DNA from 2 places in the Arthrobacter sp. NPDC080086 genome. Region 2 is predicted to be linked to the other one. Evidence: riboswitches for the same ligand, from Rfam matches in the RefSeq annotation. Region 2 holds a riboswitch; the other holds the start of a gene.

Region 1 (10,150 bases), on a different contig from region 2:
TCCGGGCTGCGCCACCCGCGGTGGCGCGGTCGCCGCCGCCGGAACCTCCGGCCGCAGGCGTCCACTCGGCAGCACCCCTTGCCGCCCCTATCCCGGCGCCAGGTCATGGCACAGCGGGCGGAACTGGCCGCCCTGCTTGCCGGAACCGCGGTGCTCTACCTCTGGAACCTCGGCGCCTCCGGCTGGGCGAACGCCTTCTACTCCGCGGCGGCGCAGGCCGGCTCGCAGGACTGGACGGCCTGGTTCTTTGGCTCCTCGGACGCGGCAAACGCCATCACGGTGGACAAGCCGCCGGCGTCGCTCTGGGTGATGGGCCTGTCCGTGCGGCTTTTCGGGCTGAGCTCCTGGAGCGTCCTGGCGCCCGAGGCTCTGATGGGTGTCGCGACGGTGTGGCTGGTCTACCTGGCCGTCCGCCGGGCCGCCGCACCCGCGACGGCGGACGCCCGGCTGGCCCACCGCGCCGGACTGATCGCCGGGGCCGTGATGGCCCTGACCCCCGTGGCCGTGCTGATGTTCCGCTTCAACAACCCGGATGCCCTGCTGGTCCTGCTGATGACGGCCGCAGCCTACGCGGTGCTGCGCGCCATCCAGGACGCCCGGCTGCGCTGGCTGCTCCTGGCCGGGGTGCTGCTGGGCTTCGGGTTCCTGACCAAGCAGCTGCAGGTGCTGCTGGTGGTCCCGGGCTTCACCGCGGCCTACCTGCTCGCCGCACGCGCCGGCCTGGGCCGGCGGCTGCTGCACCTGCTCGCCACGGGAGCGGCGATGGTGGTGGCGGCCGGCTGGTGGCTGGCCGCCGTCGAGCTCACCCCGGCGGCTGACCGGCCCTACATCGGCGGCTCGCAGGGCAACTCCATCCTGGAACTGACCCTGGGCTACAACGGCCTGGGCCGGCTCAGCGGGGACGAGACGGGGAGCGTCGGCGGCGGCAACGGCTGGGGCACCCCCGGCCTGCTCCGGCTTTTCAACAGCGAGTTCGGCGGGCAGATCGCCTGGCTGCTGCCGTCGGTGCTGCTGCTGGCGGCTGGGCTGCTGTGGCTGGGCCGGCGGGCGCCACGGACCGACGCCGTCCGCGCCTCCGTGGTGGTCTGGGGCGGCTGGGTGCTAGTCACCGGGCTGACGTTCAGCCTGATGGCCGGCATCATCCACCCGTATTACATGGTGGCGCTGGCCCCGGGGGTCGCCGGGTTGGCCGGTCTGGGGTCGGTGCTGCTGTGGCAGCGGCGGGATCAACCCGGTGCCGCCGGGACGCTCGCCGCCGCGGTGGCCGCGGCCGGTTTCATGGCTTTCGAGCTGCTGGGCCGCACGCCCGCGTTCGTTCCGTGGCTGCGCTGGCTGGTGCTGGCCGTGGCGCTGGCAGCGGCCGTCGGGGTGATGGTTCCGGCCGTCCGGGCCCGGGTCGCCGGCGCGTCCGCCGCCGGGACCACTGGCCCGCTGTCCCCTGGCGGCCCGACAGCGGCGCTCTTGGGACGTACGACGGCGGGACTCGCCGTCGTCGCGGCCCTCGCCGGTCCCCTGGCGTACTCGCTGTCCACCGCCGCCACCGCGCACTCCGGCTCGATCGTCAGCGCGGGGCCTGCGGTGGGTGGCCGGGCGGGCCTGCCGGCCATGTTCGGCGGCACGGGCGGAGCCATGGGCAACGCGCAGGGCAATCCCTTCGGCCCGACCAACGGCACCGGGGCCAACAGCAACGGGGCAAACGGCAACGGGGCAAACGGCACCGTCCGCGGCCAGGGCGGGGGCATGGGCGGCGGAATGGGCGGGCTCCTCGGCGCGACCACCCCGTCGTCTGCCTTGGTGGATGCCCTCGAAACGGACGCCGGCCGTTACACCTGGGCGGCCGCCGTCGTCGGGTCCAACAACGCCGCCGGTTACCAGCTCGCCACGCAGCTGCCCGTGATGGCCGTGGGCGGGTTCAACGGCACCGACCCCGCACCCACTCTCGAGCAGTTCCAGCAGTACGTCGCCGAAGGCCGGATCCACTACTTCATCGCCGGCCGCACCATGCAGGGCGAAAGCGGATCCGACGACGCCGCCAGGATCGCCGACTGGGTGACGGCCACCTACCCCGCCCAGAGCGTCGGCGGCACCACGGTGTACCTGCTGGCGAAGTAGCCGCCCCGGACGGTCCGCCGTTTCGACGGTTCCCTGCCGCGTAGACGTCTCCAAGCGTCGGGCATGCAGGGAACCGTCGAAACGGCCCGAAACACAGGACCCGCCCACTGCAAATCGGCAACCAGCCACACCGCGGCGTTACCTAAATGTGACATGAGGGAGAAAGTCCGGTACCGTTTTTATGGTGCGGCCATCGATCTGGCCGCATATCCGGGTCTGACGCCAAACTCTGCCGCTTCCCGGATTCCATGGATTGAGGCAGAGACGGGGAACCCAGAGTTCCCGGGCACCTGCATCCATGCACCCCTTGGGGTTAAGCCGACTCGTTGATCATCCGAGCGGCCGGATTTCTCTTCCGAACCCGACAGCTAACTCCGTAGGCGTTGAGAGGCGAACATGACTGAACACAAGGCACCCGTGCGCCTAAAAGGCGCTAAACGCACCTCCTCGGCCGACGTCGCGCGCCACCGCGCCGACCCGGCCCAGGGCTCGGCCACCCGAGGCCGCGCCAGCTTTGGCTCCAAGGGCAAGCTCACCGCCGTCGCGCTGACCGCGGCCGCCGTGCTGCTGGGCGCCGGCGCCGCAGGCCAGGCCACCGGCACCACCGCCCCGGTCGCGACCGCCACCCAGGCCCCGGCCCTGCAGCTCTCCGACCTGGAACGGCTCGGCAGCTACACCCCGGCCACGGCACCGGCCAGCGTCGAAGCCCAGGCCTCCAAGGTCACCCCCGAGACCCCGGCTCCGTCCACCCCCGCTCCGTCCACGCCGGCCCCCGCACCGGCTGCTCCGGCTCCCGCCGCGGCACCCGCCCCGGCCCCGCAGCCAGTGGCCGTCGACGATCCCGCCGGCGCACAGGCCTACGCCGCCTCGCAGCTGCCGGCCCACGGCTGGGCCCCGAGCGAGATGCAGTGCCTGATGAAGCTCTGGACCCGCGAATCGGACTGGAAGACCACGGCCACCAACCCGTCCAGCGGTGCCTACGGCGTGGTCCAGTCCCTCCCGGCCGAGAAGATGGCCAGCGCCGGCGCGGACTACATGACCAACTACCGCACCCAGATCAACTGGGGCCTGCAGTACGTGCAGGAACGGTACGGCTCCCCCTGCGGCGCCCTGAACTTCCACTACGCGAACAACTGGTACTAAGCCGCCAAGGCTGACGCCACCCCGCGCAGATACAGCAAAGGCACCGGATCTCGTCAGATCCGGTGCCTTTGCTGTATCCCCGGGCGGCCCGTTCAGCGGCCCGAGGGAAAGCGGACGCGCTACCCGGCGATGCCGTAGAGCCGGTCGCCAGCGTCGCCCAGGCCGGGGACGATGTAGGACTTCTCGTTCAGCTTCTCGTCGATGGAGGCCAACACGATCGTGACGTTGGCGTCGGAGAGCTCTTCCTCCAGCTTGGCCAGGCCCTCGGGGGCGGCCAGCAGGCAGATGCAGGTGACGTCGGAGGCGCCGCGCTTGAAGAGGAACTTGATCGCCTCGCGCAGGGTGCCGCCGGTGGCCAGCATGGGGTCCAGGACGAAGATCTGACGGTCGGTCAGGTCCTCGGGGAGCCGCTCGGCGTAGGTGATGATGTCCAGGGTTTCCTCGTCGCGGGCCATGCCCAGGAAGCCGACCTCCGCGGTGGGGACCAGCTTGGTCATGCCCTCGAGCATGCCGAGGCCGGCGCGGAGGATCGGGACCACCAGCGGGGTGGGCTTGGTGAAGGCCGTGCCGATGGTGGTGCTGACCGGGGTCTCGATGGTGACCGGTTCGGTGCGGACGTCGCGGGTTGCCTCGTACGCCAGCAGCGTGACCAGCTCTTCGGTGAGCTGGCGGAAGACGGGTGACGGGGTGTTCTTGTCCCGCAGAACGGTGAGCTTATGGGCCACCAGCGGGTGGTCGACAACGAGAGTGCGCATGGGTCAAAACTATCATCCGGACGCTTCGGACCGCCCCCGCCCGCCGGGTGTCCCGGCCTCGTCCGCCGCCCCGCGACGATGCGCCGTTTCGGCGTCGTGGTGCCCGTCCGGCGCCTTCTCGCGCAGGCGCTGGCCGTTGTCGAAGGTGGGCGCCGGGCCGGTCCGTTCCCGGTGCCTGATCACGTGGAACAGCCGATGCGCCAGGATCACGATGCCCACCCAGCCCAGGCCGAGCGCCCAGCCGAAGATCACGTCGGTCATCCAGTGATGGCCTAGGAACACCCGGCTCATGCCCATCGCGATGATGAAGAGCGCCCCGGCCGTGATCAATCCCACCCGGGCGATGGTGCGCTGGACCTGCAGGCAGGTGAGGTACACCACGAGTGAGATCACCACGGTGGTGTTCAGGGTGTGGCCGCTGGGGAACGACGGCGAGTTTTCGTAGGGCGGGACGGCATCGGCGTGGTCGGGGCGGGTGCGTCCGATGAGCTTCTTGCCCAGGGAGGTAGCGGTGACGGAGACGGCGGCCGCCCCGCCGATGAGGATGAGCGGGCGCCAGGTCCGGGTCCGCCAGATCAACAGCGCGGTGAGGATGCTGGCCAGGATCGGCATGCCGATGCCGCCGCCGATGTTGGTGAACCCGGTGACGAACGCATCCAGGCCGGGGCTGCGGAGCCGTTCCATGGCGGCGAGCATGGGCTTGTCCAGGTTGGCCAGGCCGGCGTCGTCCACCACGTTGTCGTAGACCTCGGCGCTGGTCAGGGCCAGCGCCACCACCGCGATGCCGCCCAGCAGCATGGTGATCCAGAGCGCGGCGTAGGGCACCACCCATTTGCCCCAGCGCCGCATCAACCAGCTCTCAGTCCTGGTGCTCACTGCGTTCTCCCGACGTCCGGTGCACCCACGGTGCACAGCTTGCTTAGGATCGAAACTACCATTGAGCCATGACATCGCCCGAGCCCCGCCATGCCGAGTGGATGGGCCTCGCCCTGAGCGAGGCCCGGCAGGCCCTCGCCACCGCGGACGTGCCGATCGGGGCCGTGGTGATCGGCCCGGACGGGACGGTGCTGGGCGCCGGCCGGAACGAGCGGGAGGCCCTCGGGGACCCGACGGCGCACGCCGAGATGGTCGCCATCCGGGAAGCGGCCGCGCGGCTTCGCGAGCGCCGTGCCGACGAGGGGGCGCGCGACGACGGCTGGCGGCTGGCGGACTGCACCCTGGTGGTGACGCTGGAGCCGTGTGCGATGTGCGCCGGCGCGGTGGTGCTGGCCAGGATTCCCCGCGTGGTGTTCGGCGCCTGGGACGAGAAGGCGGGCGCCGCGGGGTCCGTCTTCGACATTCTCCGCGAGCGCCGGCTAAACCACTGGGTGGAGGTCTACGGCGGCGTGCGGGAGCAGGAGTGCGGGGACTTGCTGCGGGACTTCTTCGCCGAGCACCGCGGCGCCTGATTCCCCGTTCTTCGTCCCGGCGTCCCCTGATCCTGCTTACCGTTCGGCGGTGGCCGTCGTCGACGCTCGCAGCGCGTCGATGCGCTTCCGGCGGGAGGCGGGGGAATCGAGGCTGAAGGCGCGGAAGTCGCCCAGGTCCTCCCGGATCCAGGCCTCCACCTCCGCGATCCGCCGGCTGACCGCGGGCGTCAGGTCGCCGAACACCCAGGCGGCGATCTTCCCGGTCTCCGGGTCGTACTGCCAGAGTCCGATGATCCGGCCACGGTCCAGGATCGGGTGGTCCGGCAGGTCTGCCTGCAGCGCCAGCGAGCTGAGCCCCGCCTTGCGGTGGTCCGCCTCGTCCAGCAGCTCGGCCGCGTTCCGCCGCAGCAGCACCAGCGAATCTGTCCCGGCGAGCAGCTGGATCTGTTCCTCCGCGGGGGCGGTGAAGGCGGCGAGGCGGTCGACGTCGTCGGGCAGCATCCACAGCACGGCACTGTCCTTGCCCGCGTCCCCGGGGAGCGGGACGTCGACGGCACCGGCGGCCGCCAGTGCCGCGCGGGTCTGCGCCACGGTGAAGCCCGTGAACCACTGGGACTGTTTAGCAGTGGCGCCGCCGGTCCAGCCGAGGTAACGGCGCATCAGCAGGGCGCGGACCTCCTCGTCGGTGAGATCGCTGGTGGGCAGGTCCCAGGCCTCGTAGGCGTAGCGCTGCCGGTCCAGGCGGCCGTCGGCAGGCACCCTGCGGATGCGGCCCTCCGCCTGCAGGATGCCCAGCGCCGCGGGCAGCGTGGTGGCGGCGCCCTTCTTCTTCCCCTCCTCCCCCAGGCTCTGGACCGCGTCGCCGAGTTCCTCCTTGAGCTGCCGCGGGTCCAGCGGGGTACCGGCCTCGGCCAGGACGTGCCGGACCTGTTCCTCGAGCAGGGTGATTTCGCCGCGGTCCACGCCGAGCCGAGTCAGCACCGAGACGGCGGCCTCCGCGGCGGGGCGGCCCAGGCGCAGCGCCCAGGCAAAGTCGTCGCTGCCCAGGACGTAGGTGCAGCCGCGCGCCGTCGGCAGTTCCAGGATCCGCTGGGCCTCGACGTCGGCATCCACCTCGCCGCGGCGGAGGCCGGCACGGGCGAACAGGGAGAGGTAGGGGTTGGCGCCGCCGACGGACCTAGCCCAGCCCGCCCGTGCGAGCACCTGCCCGGCGGTGCAGCCGGCCAGCGACCCGTCCAGGCCCTGCCGGTGCCAGGACCAGGCGCGGAGGTTTGCGGCGGTGAGGCTCTGGGGCGGAAGGCTGACCGTGGCTGGCTCGGTGCTCATGCGCCCATTGTCCATCCATGCCGCGGACGGCGATACGGGGCTGCCCCGCGACGACTGCGGCGGCGGCGTGGGACGGCGGTTACCGGCCCAGGATCTCCAACACCGTGCGGGCCGTCGCGTCCCACCCGGGCAGGTGCTGCCGGGCGTCCAGCGCGGTGGCGTGCCACCGTGCCCGGAGCTCCGGCTCCGTGAGCCAGCGGCGCAACAGCTCCGCCAGGGGTGCGGGATCCTCGGCGAGCGCGACGGCGGCGCCCGGCAGCCCGGCGTCGTCCTCTTCGGGTTCTTCGCCCCTAGCCCCGGCCGCGCCGGGTCCTGCAGGCGGAGTTCCGGCCTGCGGAGTTCCGGCCGTGAGGGCCTCCAGCGCCCCGGTCCCGCGCCGGATGATCGCGGGGATGCCGCGGGCGAGGGACTCGGTGACGGCCATGCCGAAGGTTTCCGCGCGCGAGATCAGCAGCGTGAGATCGGTCCGGGCCCATTCGGCGTCCAGGGCGTCCCACCGGAGCTCGCCCGGGATCCGGACGCGGGCACCGAGCCCCAGCCGTTCCGTTTCGGCGCGGAGCAGGGCGGCGTACTCCGGGTCCGCGGTGTCCGCCCCGACGAGGGCGGCGGTCCAGTCCAGGTCGGTCAGGGCTGTGAGCGCCTGGAGGAACAGCAGCTGGCTCTTGTTCGGCAGCAGCGCGGCCACCATCGCCAGGTGCGGCGGGGTGGACCCGGCCGCCGTCCCGGCGCGGTCGGTGCCGGGCAGCGCGACGGCGACGGTGGTATCAGCGCCGGTTGCAGCGCCGTCGAGGCCGTGCCGGGCGCGCAGTTCCGCCGCGGCGGAACTGCTGCTGCAGATCACCCCGGCCGCGGCGGCAACCGCGCGTCCTTCCAGGTCGGCATACCCGTCGAGCGGCATGTGGAGCAGGATCCACACCGGCGTCCCGGCGCGGGCGGCGGCCTCCAGCTGCTCCGGGGCACCGCAGGCCACGAGCCCGTCCACCAGGGTGACTGTCCCGGGGCCGGCCGGTTCCGCCAGCAGGTTCCCCAGCGCCGACCGGTCCGCGGGGCCGCCCACCGGCCAGTCGCCGTCGGCGGTCCGGGTCGTGGCGGGCACCCCGAGCGCGTCGAGGGCGCGGACCAGGGCCGCGTTGTAGGCGTTGCCGCCGGAGTTGTGGCGGACGTTGCCGGGCAGGACCAGGCGGACGGCGGAGGGCTGCACGGGGAGGCTAGTCGGCGTCGAACTCGAGGGAGTAGCTGGCCCACGCGTCCGGGGTCTCGCGCAGGGTGACGTCGATGCCCGCGAGCGCGCGCCCGTCGTCGCCCTCGCGGATCTGCGCGGCGACGGCGTCCGCGATGTACTGCGCCAGCGCCTCGGTGGTGCTCAGCTTGCCGGCGAAATCGGGGTGCTCGTCCAGGTTCTTGTAGTTCAGGCCGGACAGGACGGCGCCCAGCACCTCGCCCGCCTCGCCGATGTCCAGGACGATCGCATCCTGGTTCAGGCTCCGGCGGCGGAAGGTCACCTCGGTGACGAAGGTGGCACCGTGCATGCCCTGCGCGGGGCCGAACGCCGGGCGGGGCAGGCTGTGGGCGATCATGAAGTTGCTGCGGACGGTCAGGCTGAACACGGATTACCTCGTGGTTTCTGTGGTGTGCGGGTATTCGATGACGTGGCAGAGGGCGTCGAGGGTGCCGTCGGAGAGTCGCTGGACGACGTCGGGCAGCTCCTCGAAGCGCGAGGTGCCGGTGAGGAAGGCCTCGAAAACGGGGTCGCGAAGCAGGGACACGGCGAGGTTCAGCCGGTCGGCGGTGGTGCGGCGGTGACGGCGGGCGCGCGCGACGACGCCCACCTGGCTGGCCCGGATGGAGAGGCGCCGGGCGTGGAAGTCCTCGCCGAGGGGCAGGCTGACGCTGCGGTCCGCGTACCAGGACATTTCGATGATCTCGCCCTCGTCGCCCACGAGCTGCAGGGCCCGTTCCAGGCCGGCCTGGGAGGCGGAGCAGTGGATGACGATGTCGCAGTCGCCGGCGGCGTCGTCCGGGTGGCTGAACTCGACGCCCAGGGCGTCCGCGAAGGCGCGCTTGGCCGGGTCGATGTCAATCAGCTGCAGCCGTTCCAGCGGGAAGCCGGCGAGGAGTTTGGCCACCATCCCGCCGACCAGTCCTGCGCCGATCACGGCCACCCGGTCCCCCAGCCGCGGGCCCGCTTCCCAGAGGGCGTTGACGGCGGTTTCCACGGTGCCGGTGAGGACGGCGCGGCGGGCCGGGACGCCGTCGGGAACCTCGGTGAGGGAGGTGACGGGGACGACGTAGCGGTCCTGGTGCGGGTGCAGGCAGAAGACGGTTTTGCCCTGCCAGCCGTCCGGCCCGGCCTCGACGACGCCCACGGAGAGGTAGCCGAACTTCACCGGGCCCGGGAAGCTGCCCTCCTGGTGCGGGGCGGCCATGGCGTCGGCCACACAGTCGGGGACACGGGCGTGGTGCACCACCATCTCGGTGCCCTTGCTGATGCCAGAGTAGAGGGACCGGACCAGGGCCTCGCCGGGGCCTGGCGCCGGCAGGTCCTCGGTGCGGAGTTCACCCTGTTCCGGGCCGACGGTCCAGTAAGCGGTGGCGGTGCCGGTATCCCGGGTGGAGGGCGCATTCGAAATAGTCATTGTGCTGTCGAATCTAGTGCCGTGCGGGCGCCGCCGGAAGCTCCCCGGGCCGGCCCGGGCGCGGCGGCTCTGGTTGACCGGGCCCGTTTTGGGGTTCGGCCCCGCGCTCCGGTACCCTAGTCAGGTTGGTGACGTGTCCGAGCGGCCGAAGGTGCAACACTCGAAATGTTGTTTGGTGTAAAAGCCAACGTGGGTTCAAATCCCACCGTCACCGCCACACAGCGAGGCCCCTGCTTCCCTTTGTTTACGAGGGAAGCAGGGGCCTTTGCTTTGCCCGGGACTGTCCCCCGGCAGCGCATTGGCAACTGATCGCCCAAGCCTGACCGCCGCGACTTTTCCACGTCAACGGTCGAGATAGACGACGCGGGGAAGCTCCGGCAGCTGCCGTCGCCCTATTTGGCGGCCACGAGAGCCTGGGGCGCCGCCTGCTTCATCCTGGTCTGCAGCCAGCGCAGCTGCACCGCGGTTTCTCCCTCACAGTGTGAGACCACCTCCAGCATGTCCCGGTCCCGGAGCGCCGACCCGGCCTGCTGGATCATGGTCCAGGTCACATCGACGAAGCTGGCCAGGAGATAGAGATCCTGAAGGTCCCGGAGCAGGCCCACCGGCCCACTGCGGGTGCCAGAGAGCCCCTCGGCGTGCAACCGCTCCGGCTCCGTGTCGGAGAGGTCCTCACCGTAGCGCTCCACCAGCGGATGCAACAGCCGGCTGTGCTCATCGCACTGGTTGGCCAGGGAGTGGCACAGGAAATGGACGTCCGGTTCGGCGC
Region 2 (10,150 bases):
TCCAGGGCGCGGAGGATCTCGTGGCGGCGGGGCAGCTCCGTGGGCAGTTCGTGCATCAGCCCCCGCAGCGTCCAGATGTCCTGGTGCAGTTCCCAGACGCACTGGTCCAGTTCGGCGATCACGATCCGGCCCAGCCGGTAGCGGGGCTCGGTACCCGCGGTGGCCTTGTCCCCCAGCGGCGTGGCGGCGAAGGTCCAGCCCTGTGAGAGGTCGGGGTTCGCGGCCGCCTCGACGTAGAAGTCCACCGTCATGCCGCTGCCGAGGAGTTTCAGCGGAATGTACTGGTTCCGCGGCGAGATGGCTTTGATCACGGTACCGTCCGGCCGCCAGGCGGTGCCCTCACACTGGAAGCCCGGCAGGTCCGCGCTGAACCCCAGGTCAACCAGGACCTCGACGGCGGTCGGCGCGCTGCCCCAGGTCTCCGGCACCTCGCCCTGGAGCCGCAGCCAGGTGGTGGACCACGGGCCGCCCCAGGGTGCCCCGGGGTCCTGCGGGGTGAAGTCCTCCTGCTGCAGGGCTTCCAGGGCCGGGACGGGTTCCCCGGGCGCGGTCCAGCTGCTCAGGCGCAGCGGGACGGTGCGGGGGTAAATGGCCGGAACGATGCGTTCGCGCACGAAGCGGTCCAGCCGGACTTCCGTGAGACGGCGGTCGTCGTGCACAGTGAACCTCTTTTTGCTCTGGTGCGGAGGAACCGGGCGCAGGCCTGAATCCAGTCGTTGGATTAATCTACGGCGCCACGGGTGCTTAGGCCAGCCGTCCGGTTGAGGGCAGGGCGGCCGGCACGCCGATCCGTTCGTGGCCGGCGTACACGTTCAGGCTGGTGCCCCGGCTGAAGCCCGCCAGCGTCATCCCGCTGGCTTCGGCGAGTTCCACGGCCAGGCTGCTGGGTGCGCTGACGGCGGACAGGACGGGAATTCCGGCGAGCGAGGCCTTTTGCACGAGTTCGAAGGAGGCGCGGCCAGAGACTTGCAGGACGGTGCCGCGCAGGGGCAGCAGCCCCTCCCGGAGTGCCCAGCCCACCACCTTGTCGACGGCGTTGTGGCGGCCGACGTCCTCGCGCAGGCAGAGGAGCTCGGCGCCGCCGTCGTCGGAGATGCGGAACAGCCCCGCCGCGTGCACGCCGCCGGTCGCGTCGAAGACCGCCTGGGCCTCACGCAGCCGGTCCGGGAGCGCGGCCAACGTCTCGACGGGCACGGCCACCGGGTCCCCCGCGGGGCTGAAGTGCGAGGACTTCTCGACGGCCTCGATCGAATCGGTGCCGCAGATCCCGCAGGAGCTTGAGGTGAAGAAGTTCCGTCCGGTGTCGGGGCGGACGACATCGGGCCGGAGCTGGGCTTCCACCACGTTGAAGGTCTGCACGCCGTCTTCGTCCTCGCCGGCGCAGAAGCGCAGCGAGACGAGCTGGTCGGCGGACCAGATGATCCCCTCGGAGACCAAGAAGCCGGCCACCAGGTCGAAGTCGTTGCCCGGGGTGCGCATGGTGACGGAGAAGGACGTGCTGCCCAGCCGCACCTCCAGTGGTTCCTCCACCGCCAGCACGTCCTCGCGGTACCGGACCGGGAACTCACGCGCCTGCGGGGATCCGTCCAGGACAAACTTGTGCACTTTGCGGCGTTGCGTCACGCGGCCCATTCGGTACTCCTCATCAGCGGTGCGGTGGGGCGGCCCGGCCTGCGGCCGGTTCCCGCCCCTGGATCCATTCTGAACTCGGCCGTGGTGCCAGCCAAGCGGGCGCCAGCCACGCCGGGCCACGTCTGGCCGGTGTCAGCCAAGCAGGGCGCTCCAGTCGACCGGACCGTTGCCGGCCGGTTTCTTCGGGGTGCGCCGCGCGGAGGGTTTCGGTGCGGGCTTGCCGGCGTCGGGCTCGGGCAGCGGCCGCCCCCAGGGCAGCGCGAACGCCGGGACGGGTTCGCCCAGCTGCGCCCCGTGCGGCGGGACCACCAGGACCCCGTCGGCGGCGGCCAGTCCGCGCATCATGCCGGGGCCGGTGTGCTGGGCCGGGGAGGCCATGCCGTAGACCATGCGGAAGGGCATCAGCCGGGTGCGGCCGGGATCGGCGTCGATCATCGTGCCGCACGGGACCTCCGTGACGGGCGGCGGGGGCCGGTGACCCAGCGCGGCCAGGAGTGGTCCGCCGATGGTGGAGAGCGCCATCATGGCTGCGAGCGGGTTGCCGGGCAGCCCGATGATGAAGCGTCCGTCGGGCAGTTCGGCCAGGACCGCGGGGTGCCCGGGACGCATCGCGATGCCGTCGATCAGCAGCCTGCCGCCCAACTGCTCGACGGTGCGGCGGAGGTGGTCGGTTCCGGACCGGCCGGTCCCCCCGGTGGTGATGACGACGTCGGCGGGCGGGGTGTCCTCGTCGTCGCCCACGGGTTCGGGGTCCTCCAGGGCGGCGAGCCATTCGCCGTCCCCGTCACCGATCTTGATCTCGCCGGCGGGGACGCCGCCGAGCAGGTCGACGACGGCGGACAGTTGAGGACTGAAGGTGTCCCGGACCTCCCCCGGCTGTGGCACGCCGCTGGCGACCACCTCGGAGCCGGTGAAAACCAGGCGGACCACCGGTTTCCCCAGCACGGGCAGCGCGTCGTGGCCGGCGAGGGCGGCGAGGGCCAGGTGGGCCGGGTTGAGCACGGTCCCCTTGGGGATCAGAACCTCACCCTCGGCCCCTTCCTCGGCGGCTTTGCGGATGTGGTCGCCGTTGCGGGGCTCCCCCGGCTTCGCGCCGCCGCCAAGCTTGAGCACCGGCAACTGGTCCTCGTCGGGGCCGATCACACCGCTCTCGCTGCGGAGCACGGCCTTCGCACCGGCCGGGATCAACCCGCCGGTGACAATGGGACTGGCCTGGTGAGGGGCGAGGCGCTGCCCCGGCTCGGCCAGGATCCAGGGGCCGCTGCCGTTCACCGCCCAGCCGTCCATGGCCGAGGACGCGTAGTGCGGCATGTCGTGCAGGGCCGTGACGTCGGCGGCGAGGGTGCGGCCGAGGGCGCGGCGCAGGGCCACCGGGGCCGGCGGGATCGGGCTGGCGCAGTCGAACGAGAGCTCCCGGGCTTCCTGCCACGTGTGGGCCAGGTGCCGGTGCGCGGCGGGCTCGGTCCGGGCGTCGTCGGCGTCGTCGCGGGGTGGCTCGGACGTCATTCCCCGGGGGCCTCGGCGGCGTATTCCTTGGCGAGTTTCCGCGCGACGCCCATGGCGGCCCGCATGGAGACCTCGTCGGTGGCCTGGCCGGTGCCGGAGGCCAGCCCGGCGGCGAAACCGGCGATGAAGGTGGTCAGCGGTGCGGCCGGGCGGATCACGGAGTGCGCGGCAACCCCGGCGAGTCCCAGTACCTCGTTGATGTCGATGTCGACGCCGTCGAGCTCGAGGGCCTGGAGCAGCGCGCGGCACCAGTCCTCGAGGGTTTCGTCCTGGCTCTTCACGGTGGGCCTTTCATGTCGTGTGCGGGCGGCCGCTTCCGTTCCCGGCCACGCCGGGACGCGCGACCCCAAGGGCCTGGGCGTCCGCCCAGGTGTCGACGTCGTCGGTGGACCCGGGCGGCACGGGAACCGTCCGCAGGTCCAGACTAGCAAGCAGGCCGAACAACGATCCGCCCACCAGCGTGCCGTGCCGTGCCGCGTCCGCCACCGATCGTTGTAGCGCGGCCGTGTCATAAAGACCGGCCAACGGCTGGATCCGGCCGTCCGCGGAAACGGCGACGCTGCCTTCCGAGCCGGGCTGCGCCCGGGAGCGGTCGGCGAAGAGGGCGTGGACGGCGTCGGCAACCAGCGGCATGTCGCAGGCCAGGACCAGCGTCAGCGGCGCGGGGTTTCGGCCCGCCGCCCCGCCGCCGGCAAGGGCCTCGAGCCCGGCGGCCAGGGCTGCCGCGGGTCCGGCGAAGGGCGGGTCTTCACGGCACAGGAGGATGCCGCCCGGGAGGCTGCCGGCTTCCGGGCCCACGACGGCGACGCTGCGTGCCCCGGCCGCCGCGAGCAGCGACCGCTCCAGCAGGGTGTCCCCGCGAAAGCGGAGGGCGGCCTTGGGGGTTCCGCCCAGCCGGGAGGACCTGCCCCCGGCGAGGATGACGGCGTCGAATTCCACCCGCCCAGCCTAGCCGCCTGCGGGCGGCCGACGGTGCTAGTGCGCGGATTCCGGCAGCAGGAACGGGTCCCATGCGGGGGTAGGCTTCTCCAGCTCCTTGATCTGCCAGATGGTGCCCTTCGGCGGACCGGGAGTGAAACCGAGCTTCCAGCCCATCTCGGCCGGGGTGTGGTCGCCCTTGACGTTGTTGCAGCGCAGGCAGGCGGCCACCAGGTTCTCCCAAGAGTCGGCGCCGCCCCGGGACTTGGGCTGGACGTGGTCGATGGTGTGGGCCGGTTTGGCGCAGTACGCGCACCGGTGGCCGTCCCGGCGGAGCACTCCGCGGCGGCTGACCGCGGTCACCGTGTTGTAGCGGGGGCGGATGTAGCGGTTGAGCAGGATGACGCTCGGCCGGCCGAGGATGTCCTGCGGCCCCACCACGGGGTCGTCCCCCTCGGCCACGACACTGGCCTTGCCCGTCAGCACGAGCACCAGTGCCCGGCGGAAGGTCACTACCGCCAGCGGTTCATATCCAGCATTCAGAACGAGTGTGCGCATCCGCATCCCTCTTCACGGCCGCACCCGCCAGTGGCACGAGGGCCGGCTGCCCTCTGCATGGTCAGGCTAAGGATCGACACCACAAGAGTAAACACGGGTGGCCCGGATTACCGAATTTCGGGCCCCAGGGCATCCGTGGCGGATCCCGGGCCGGTCTGGCACCGGAGGGTTCCGGCACCAATCCAGGCGGTTAACAGAGAAGGACCCCCGCCGGTGGCAGGGGTCCTTTTCGAAGCTTCGCGGGAAGCGGCGGTCTTAGCCGCCGACGCGGATGAAGACCGGGCCGGAACCGACGTTGACGCTGTAGAGGGCGGTGGTGCCGCCGTTCCAGCCGCCGTGGACGGCCATGCCGTTGCCGACGTAGACGGCGATGTGGGCCATGCCCATGCCGCCGTTCTGGTAGTACGCGAGGTCACCCGGCTGCGCTTCGGCGGCGCTGACGGTGCGGCCCAGGGACAGGTAACCTGCCGGCCAGCCGTGGTAGTGGATGCCGACGGCGGCCAGGGCGTTGGTGGCCAGCATGGTGCAGTCCTGGGACACGCCGATCTGAGCGTAAGCGGCGGCGGCGATCGAGGCGCCCATGCCGCTGGTGGCGGCCGGAGCCTTGGTGGCGACGGACGCGTTGACCGCGGTGCCGGCGGCCGGGGTGGCTGCGGCGGTGGTGTCTGCTTCCTGCACCTTGACGACGGGCTTCGGGGCCTCGACGACTGGGGCGGCCGCGGTAGTCACAGCAGGCTTCTCGTAGGAGATGGCGATGCTGGAGGCCGCCGAGATGGTGGCCGGAGCGGTGGACTGAACCTCGGTGGCGGAAGCAGAGGTGGATTCGCGCTGAACGTTGGTCTCAGCGGCGTTGGCCGCGATACCGCTGGTCAGGACCAGGCCGGAGGCAGCAGCGATAACCGCGGCCTGGCGACCCATGCCACCGGCGTTGTCGCCGACGGCCTTGGCAATGACAGCCAGCGAGTTGGTCTTGGTGACCTCCGCGCGGTGGCGTGCAATGGTTGCACGAGTAGTCATTTAGTTCTCTCTTTCGTGATCCTTTGTGTCCGCGCTCTTGAACAGGCGGGACTAAGGACGCTCCGGCATCTTGGGGGTACGCCGGATCGCCCCGAAACGGGTTTCTTTAGCGAAGGGTGTACTGCGAAGACGCGCCAAAAGCAGGAACTGCATTGCGTGAACCATCCCGGGCGCCGGCAAGGGCAACGCGGTGCATGGTAATCAGCGGGCTCGACTGAGCCTCGCCGGCGCGAAAACGCGCAGCATTGTGGCGTGAAGACACGAAAGTAGCCTCTCCCAATGCCTACGAGGTGAGCTGTCGGATTCGGATGGGAGTCACCCGGCCGCTCCGCTTCCTGGGAAGCTTTGCGACTTAACCCCTAGGCCTTCTTGCGAAGACCAAAATTGGTTCCCCCGCCCCTGCCAGACGATGTCATGCGAACGGACCTTGAGCGGTGGCAGAGTTAGGCAATCCACTCAAGAGCGCCAACTTCGGTGAAGTTGGCGTGCTTCATACGGTACAACAGTTCGGACTCAATGTCACATTCAGATCACGGCGTGTCACGGAAGTGTGAGCATTGCGAAGGGCTCTTCTAGAGCCAGCCCAGCGGATCAACGACGTCCCCATTGACCATCACCTCGAAGTGGAGGTGGCAGCCGGTGGAGGCACCGGTTGTTCCGCTCATCGCTATCACATCGCCACGGGAGACCTTCTGGCCGACGTGGACGCTGGATGACGACAAGTGGTTATACGTGGTCTCCAGGCCATTGCCATGGTCGACCACAATCCGGTTGCCGCCCCCGTAGGGGTGCCAGCCGGAGAAGGTTACGGTGCCGCTTGCTGCGGCATGGACGGCCGTCCCGCACTGGGCGGCGTAGTCCTGGCCGCGGTGGAATTCGCCCACCGCGCCGGTAATGGGGCTGATCCGGTAACCGAAGGGCGAAGCCGTGATCATGGTGTCCAGCGGGGCGCCGAGCGTCCCCGCGGATGCGGCGCGGGTGATGGAGCCGACGGATTGCGCGCTGAGCAGCTGCTTGAGCTTGCCGTCCGGGTCGCCCTTGGTGGTGACGGCGGTGCGGTTGAAGTCGATCTGGGCCGCGGCGGCCTTGACCTCGGGCTGGGCCGCCGCGGAGACAGATCCCGAGGTGGGGGCGTCGACGGCCAGAGCGGGGCCGGTAACGGGGACGGCCACGGTGAGCGCGATGCCAGCGGCGGCCAGGGTCATGCCGGCCTTCTGGCCCATGCCGGTGACGGCGGCGAAGTCTGCGACCTGGCGGAGCGGGCTGCGCCGGCTGCGGCGCTCGTCCCGGTGCGCGTCGCGGGGGCGCGGGGCGGTGACGTCGACGGCGGGGCGCGGCTCCGGAGCCGGGCCGGCGGCGCGGCGGCGCCCGCGGACGGTCTGCGTGCTCAAGTGGTTCCTCTCTGAAAAGCCTGCGAAGTTAGCTGTCGGATTCGGGTCAGAGAGTGCATAGACCCGGTCCGCCGATGCAAGCATCCAGGCAGAGAGGCACCCGGAAATGGTGTCCTCAGAGAGTTCGCTTGCCGCTAGCGGACTTCACCCCAAGGCCGGAATTACCGGCCGGTAGTGGTTCCCCCGCCTCTGCCAGAAGGTGATTCGCACCCTGATCCGCTGGCAGAGCTCGGCTTCGGATCAGGTAACGCTTTAGTCTCGGTACTAGTCGATAACTATAGGGGATTAAGACCCGTAGTAATAATTTCGTTATCTCCTAGACGGGCTAGTAAACAGCACACTTACGGTATGCTTCCGCGTCGCCCTACCCGCGGGTAACGAAAACGTGGGCGGCGACCTCGGGCGGCAGCTCGAGCGCGCCCTCAATGTCGGGGACGCGGACGGAGATGTACTCCCCCACCCGCTCCAGCGAGACGGTGGCCCCGGGCCGGATACCGCCCTCGTCCAGCTGCACCAGCAGCTCGGGTTCCACCTGGATGGGTTCGGCAAGCCGGCTCACGGTGATTCTGGAGTCCGCGGCATATCCCGCCATGGCGTCCAGGAGGTTGACGACGCCGTCGGCCTGTTCCGCCGTCGGCAGACCGCCCAGTTCGGCGAGGCCCGGGATGGGGTTGCCGTACGGGGAGACGGTGGGGTGGTCCAGCATCTCGAAGATGCGGCGCTCAACCCGTTCGCTCATCACGTGCTCCCAGCGGCAGGCTTCCTCATGGACATAGGCCCAGTCCAGGCCGATCACGTCGGCCAGCAGCCGTTCGGCGAGGCGGTGCTTGCGCATCACCTCGGTGGCGCGCCGCCGACCCACCTCGGTCAGTTCCAGGTGGCGGTCGCCGGAGACCACGACCAGCCCGTCGCGTTCCATCCGGCCGACGGTCTGGGAGACGGTGGGTCCGGAGTGGCGGAGTCGTTCGGCAATGCGGGCCCGGAGCGCGACGATGTTCTCTTCCTCAAGCTCCAAAATGGTCCGAAGATACATCTCCGTAGTGTCGATCAGATCCGTCATCCAGCTCAGCTCCTTGAGCGCCGTCCTTGCGTCATTCCACCGTACAGCGTGCGGGGTGCGGCCACCCGGGATCCGCCATACGCTCCGGACAGCCTAGCCTATTGTGAATTACTCCGGATAATTTGAGGGCCGGCTTCCTGACCGGACTATGACAGCCCGTTTTCCGGCACCGGGGCCGCCGTCGGGCAGAATGGAAGCGGTCCTTACCGGCCGACCAGCCACCTCTCGCACCCAGCCGACCATTGGAGCCATTGTGAGCGACACCAGCATCACCATTCCCGCGAACCTTCTTCCCAAGGACGGCCGGTTTGGCGCCGGGCCCTCGAAGGTCCGCCCGGAACAGATGGAGGCCCTGGCGTCGGCCTCGACCACCCTGCTCGGCACCTCCCACCGCCAGGCCCCGGTCAAGAACCTGGTGGGCTCGGTCCGCTCCGGCCTCAGCGACTTCTTCCGCGCCCCCGAGGGCTACGAGGTGGTCCTGGGGGTGGGCGGCTCGACGGCGTTCTGGGATATCGCCAGCTTCGGGCTCGTGGAGAACAAGGCACAGCACCTCTCCTTCGGCGAGTTCGGCTCCAAGTTCGCCGCCGCCACGAACAAGGCGCCCTTCCTGGCCGAGTCCTCGATCATCAAGGCCGAGCCGGGCACCCGGCCCGAGGCGCGGGCGGAGGCCGGTGTGGACGTCTACGCCTGGCCGCAAAATGAGACCTCCACCGGCGTGGCCGCCCCGGTCCGGCGGGTGGCCGGTGCGGAGGAGGGTTCGCTGGTCCTGGTCGACGCGACCTCCGCCGCCGGCGGCCTGGATGTCGACGTCGCGGAGTCCGACGTCTACTACTTCGCGCCGCAGAAGAACTTCGCCTCCGACGGCGGCCTGTGGCTTGGCCTGTTCTCCCCCGCGGCCCTGGAGCGGGCCGCCCGGGTCAAGGCCTCCGGCCGCTGGATCCCGGACTTCCTGGACCTGCAGACCGCCATCGACAACTCGCGGCTGAACCAGACCTATAACACCCCCGCGCTGGCGACCCTGGTGACCCTGGACGCGCAGGTGCGCTGGCTCAACGCCAGCGGAGGCCTGGACTTCGCCGCGGCGCGCACCGCCGACTCCGCCGGACGGATTTACCGGTGGGCCGAGGCGTCCAGCTTTGCCACCCCGTTCGTTACGGACCCGGCCGACCGCTCCAACGTGATCGCCACGATCGACTTCGACGAGTCGGTCGACGCGGCCGCGATCGCCAAGGTGCTGCGCGCCAACGGGATTGTCGACACCGAGCCGTACCGGAAGCTGGGCCGTAACCAGCTGCGGATCGCGACCTTCGTAGCGATCGAGCCGGACGATGTGTCGGCCCTGCTGGAGTGCATCGACTACGTCGTGGCAGAGCTGGCGAAGTAGGCCCGGGGCCGCCCTCCGGGGCGGCCTAGCGGCTGGCGGCGTCGTCGGGGTTTACCGCCCGGACGACGCCGTCGTCGTCTGCCGTGCCGATCGCCCCGCCGGGCACCAGCCGGAAGAAGCGCAGGCCGCGGGCCCGCCGGTTGAAGGCGATCCGCAGGTGGCGTGCCCGGATGATCCAGGCCATCCCGATCAGGGCCGCGCCCACGCCGGCTGCAGCGGCGACGCCCATGGACCAGCGCGGGCCGGCGACGTTCGCCACCCAGCCGACGAACGGCGCCCCGATGGGTGTTCCGCCCATGAAGATCGCCATGTACAGGGCCATCACGCGGCCGCGCATGGCCGGGTCCGTGGTGGTCTGCACGTAGCCGTTGGCGCTGGTCATCATGGTGATGGCGCACAGGCCCACCGGAACCAGGGCCACGCCGTACCAGAAGTAGTTCGGGGCCAGAGCGGCCAGCCCGGAGGTGATGCCGAAAACCCCGGCGGCCCCGAAGATCATCCGCATCCGCGGGCGGCCGCGGCCGGCCGAGAGCAGGGCCCCGGCGACCGAGCCGATGGCCATGATCGAGTTCATCAGCCCGAAGGCACCGGCGTCGAGGCCGAACTCGGTGCCCACCATCGCGGCGATGAAGAGCACGAAGTTCAGGCCCAGGGTCCCGACGATGAAGACCGCCACGAGGACCA

The links. Region 2 has a riboswitch for cyclic di-AMP ahead of AB0305_RS10545 (NlpC/P60 family protein). Riboswitches for the same ligand answer to the same signal wherever they lie in the genome.
Region 1: another riboswitch for cyclic di-AMP. It lies ahead of AB0305_RS07970 (hypothetical protein); the one in region 2 lies ahead of AB0305_RS10545 (NlpC/P60 family protein).

The regions. Positions count from the first base shown of each region.
Region 1 covers NZ_JBFBKP010000016.1:566-10,715, forward strand. The annotation lists gene AB0305_RS07965 (glycosyltransferase family 39 protein) at 106-2,112, shown strand; cyclic di-AMP (ydaO/yuaA leader) riboswitch at 2,323-2,510, shown strand; gene AB0305_RS07970 (hypothetical protein) at 2,509-3,255, shown strand; gene upp (uracil phosphoribosyltransferase) at 3,375-4,010, opposite strand; gene AB0305_RS07980 (phosphatase PAP2 family protein) at 4,023-4,859, opposite strand; gene AB0305_RS07985 (nucleoside deaminase) at 4,955-5,458, shown strand; gene AB0305_RS07990 (crosslink repair DNA glycosylase YcaQ family protein) at 5,495-6,745, opposite strand; gene AB0305_RS07995 (glycosyltransferase) at 6,825-7,946, opposite strand; gene AB0305_RS08000 (6-carboxytetrahydropterin synthase) at 7,954-8,352, opposite strand; gene AB0305_RS08005 (dehydrogenase) at 8,356-9,381, opposite strand; tRNA gene AB0305_RS08010 (tRNA-Ser) at 9,509-9,598, shown strand; gene AB0305_RS08015 (hypothetical protein) at 9,774-10,150, opposite strand, start outside.
Region 2 covers NZ_JBFBKP010000024.1:35,475-45,624, reverse strand. The annotation lists gene AB0305_RS10575 (glycoside hydrolase family 38 C-terminal domain-containing protein) at 1-659, opposite strand, end outside; gene fdhD (formate dehydrogenase accessory sulfurtransferase FdhD) at 745-1,632, opposite strand; gene AB0305_RS10565 (molybdopterin-binding protein) at 1,765-3,138, opposite strand; gene AB0305_RS10560 (DUF6457 domain-containing protein) at 3,135-3,419, opposite strand; gene AB0305_RS10555 (NTP transferase domain-containing protein) at 3,430-4,077, opposite strand; gene AB0305_RS10550 (HNH endonuclease) at 4,114-4,614, opposite strand; gene AB0305_RS10545 (NlpC/P60 family protein) at 4,870-5,631, opposite strand; cyclic di-AMP (ydaO/yuaA leader) riboswitch at 5,898-6,091, opposite strand; gene AB0305_RS10540 (peptidoglycan DD-metalloendopeptidase family protein) at 6,204-7,022, opposite strand; cyclic di-AMP (ydaO/yuaA leader) riboswitch at 7,025-7,267, opposite strand; gene AB0305_RS10535 (metal-dependent transcriptional regulator) at 7,387-8,082, opposite strand; gene serC (phosphoserine transaminase) at 8,336-9,466, shown strand; gene AB0305_RS10525 (MFS transporter) at 9,492-10,150, opposite strand, start outside.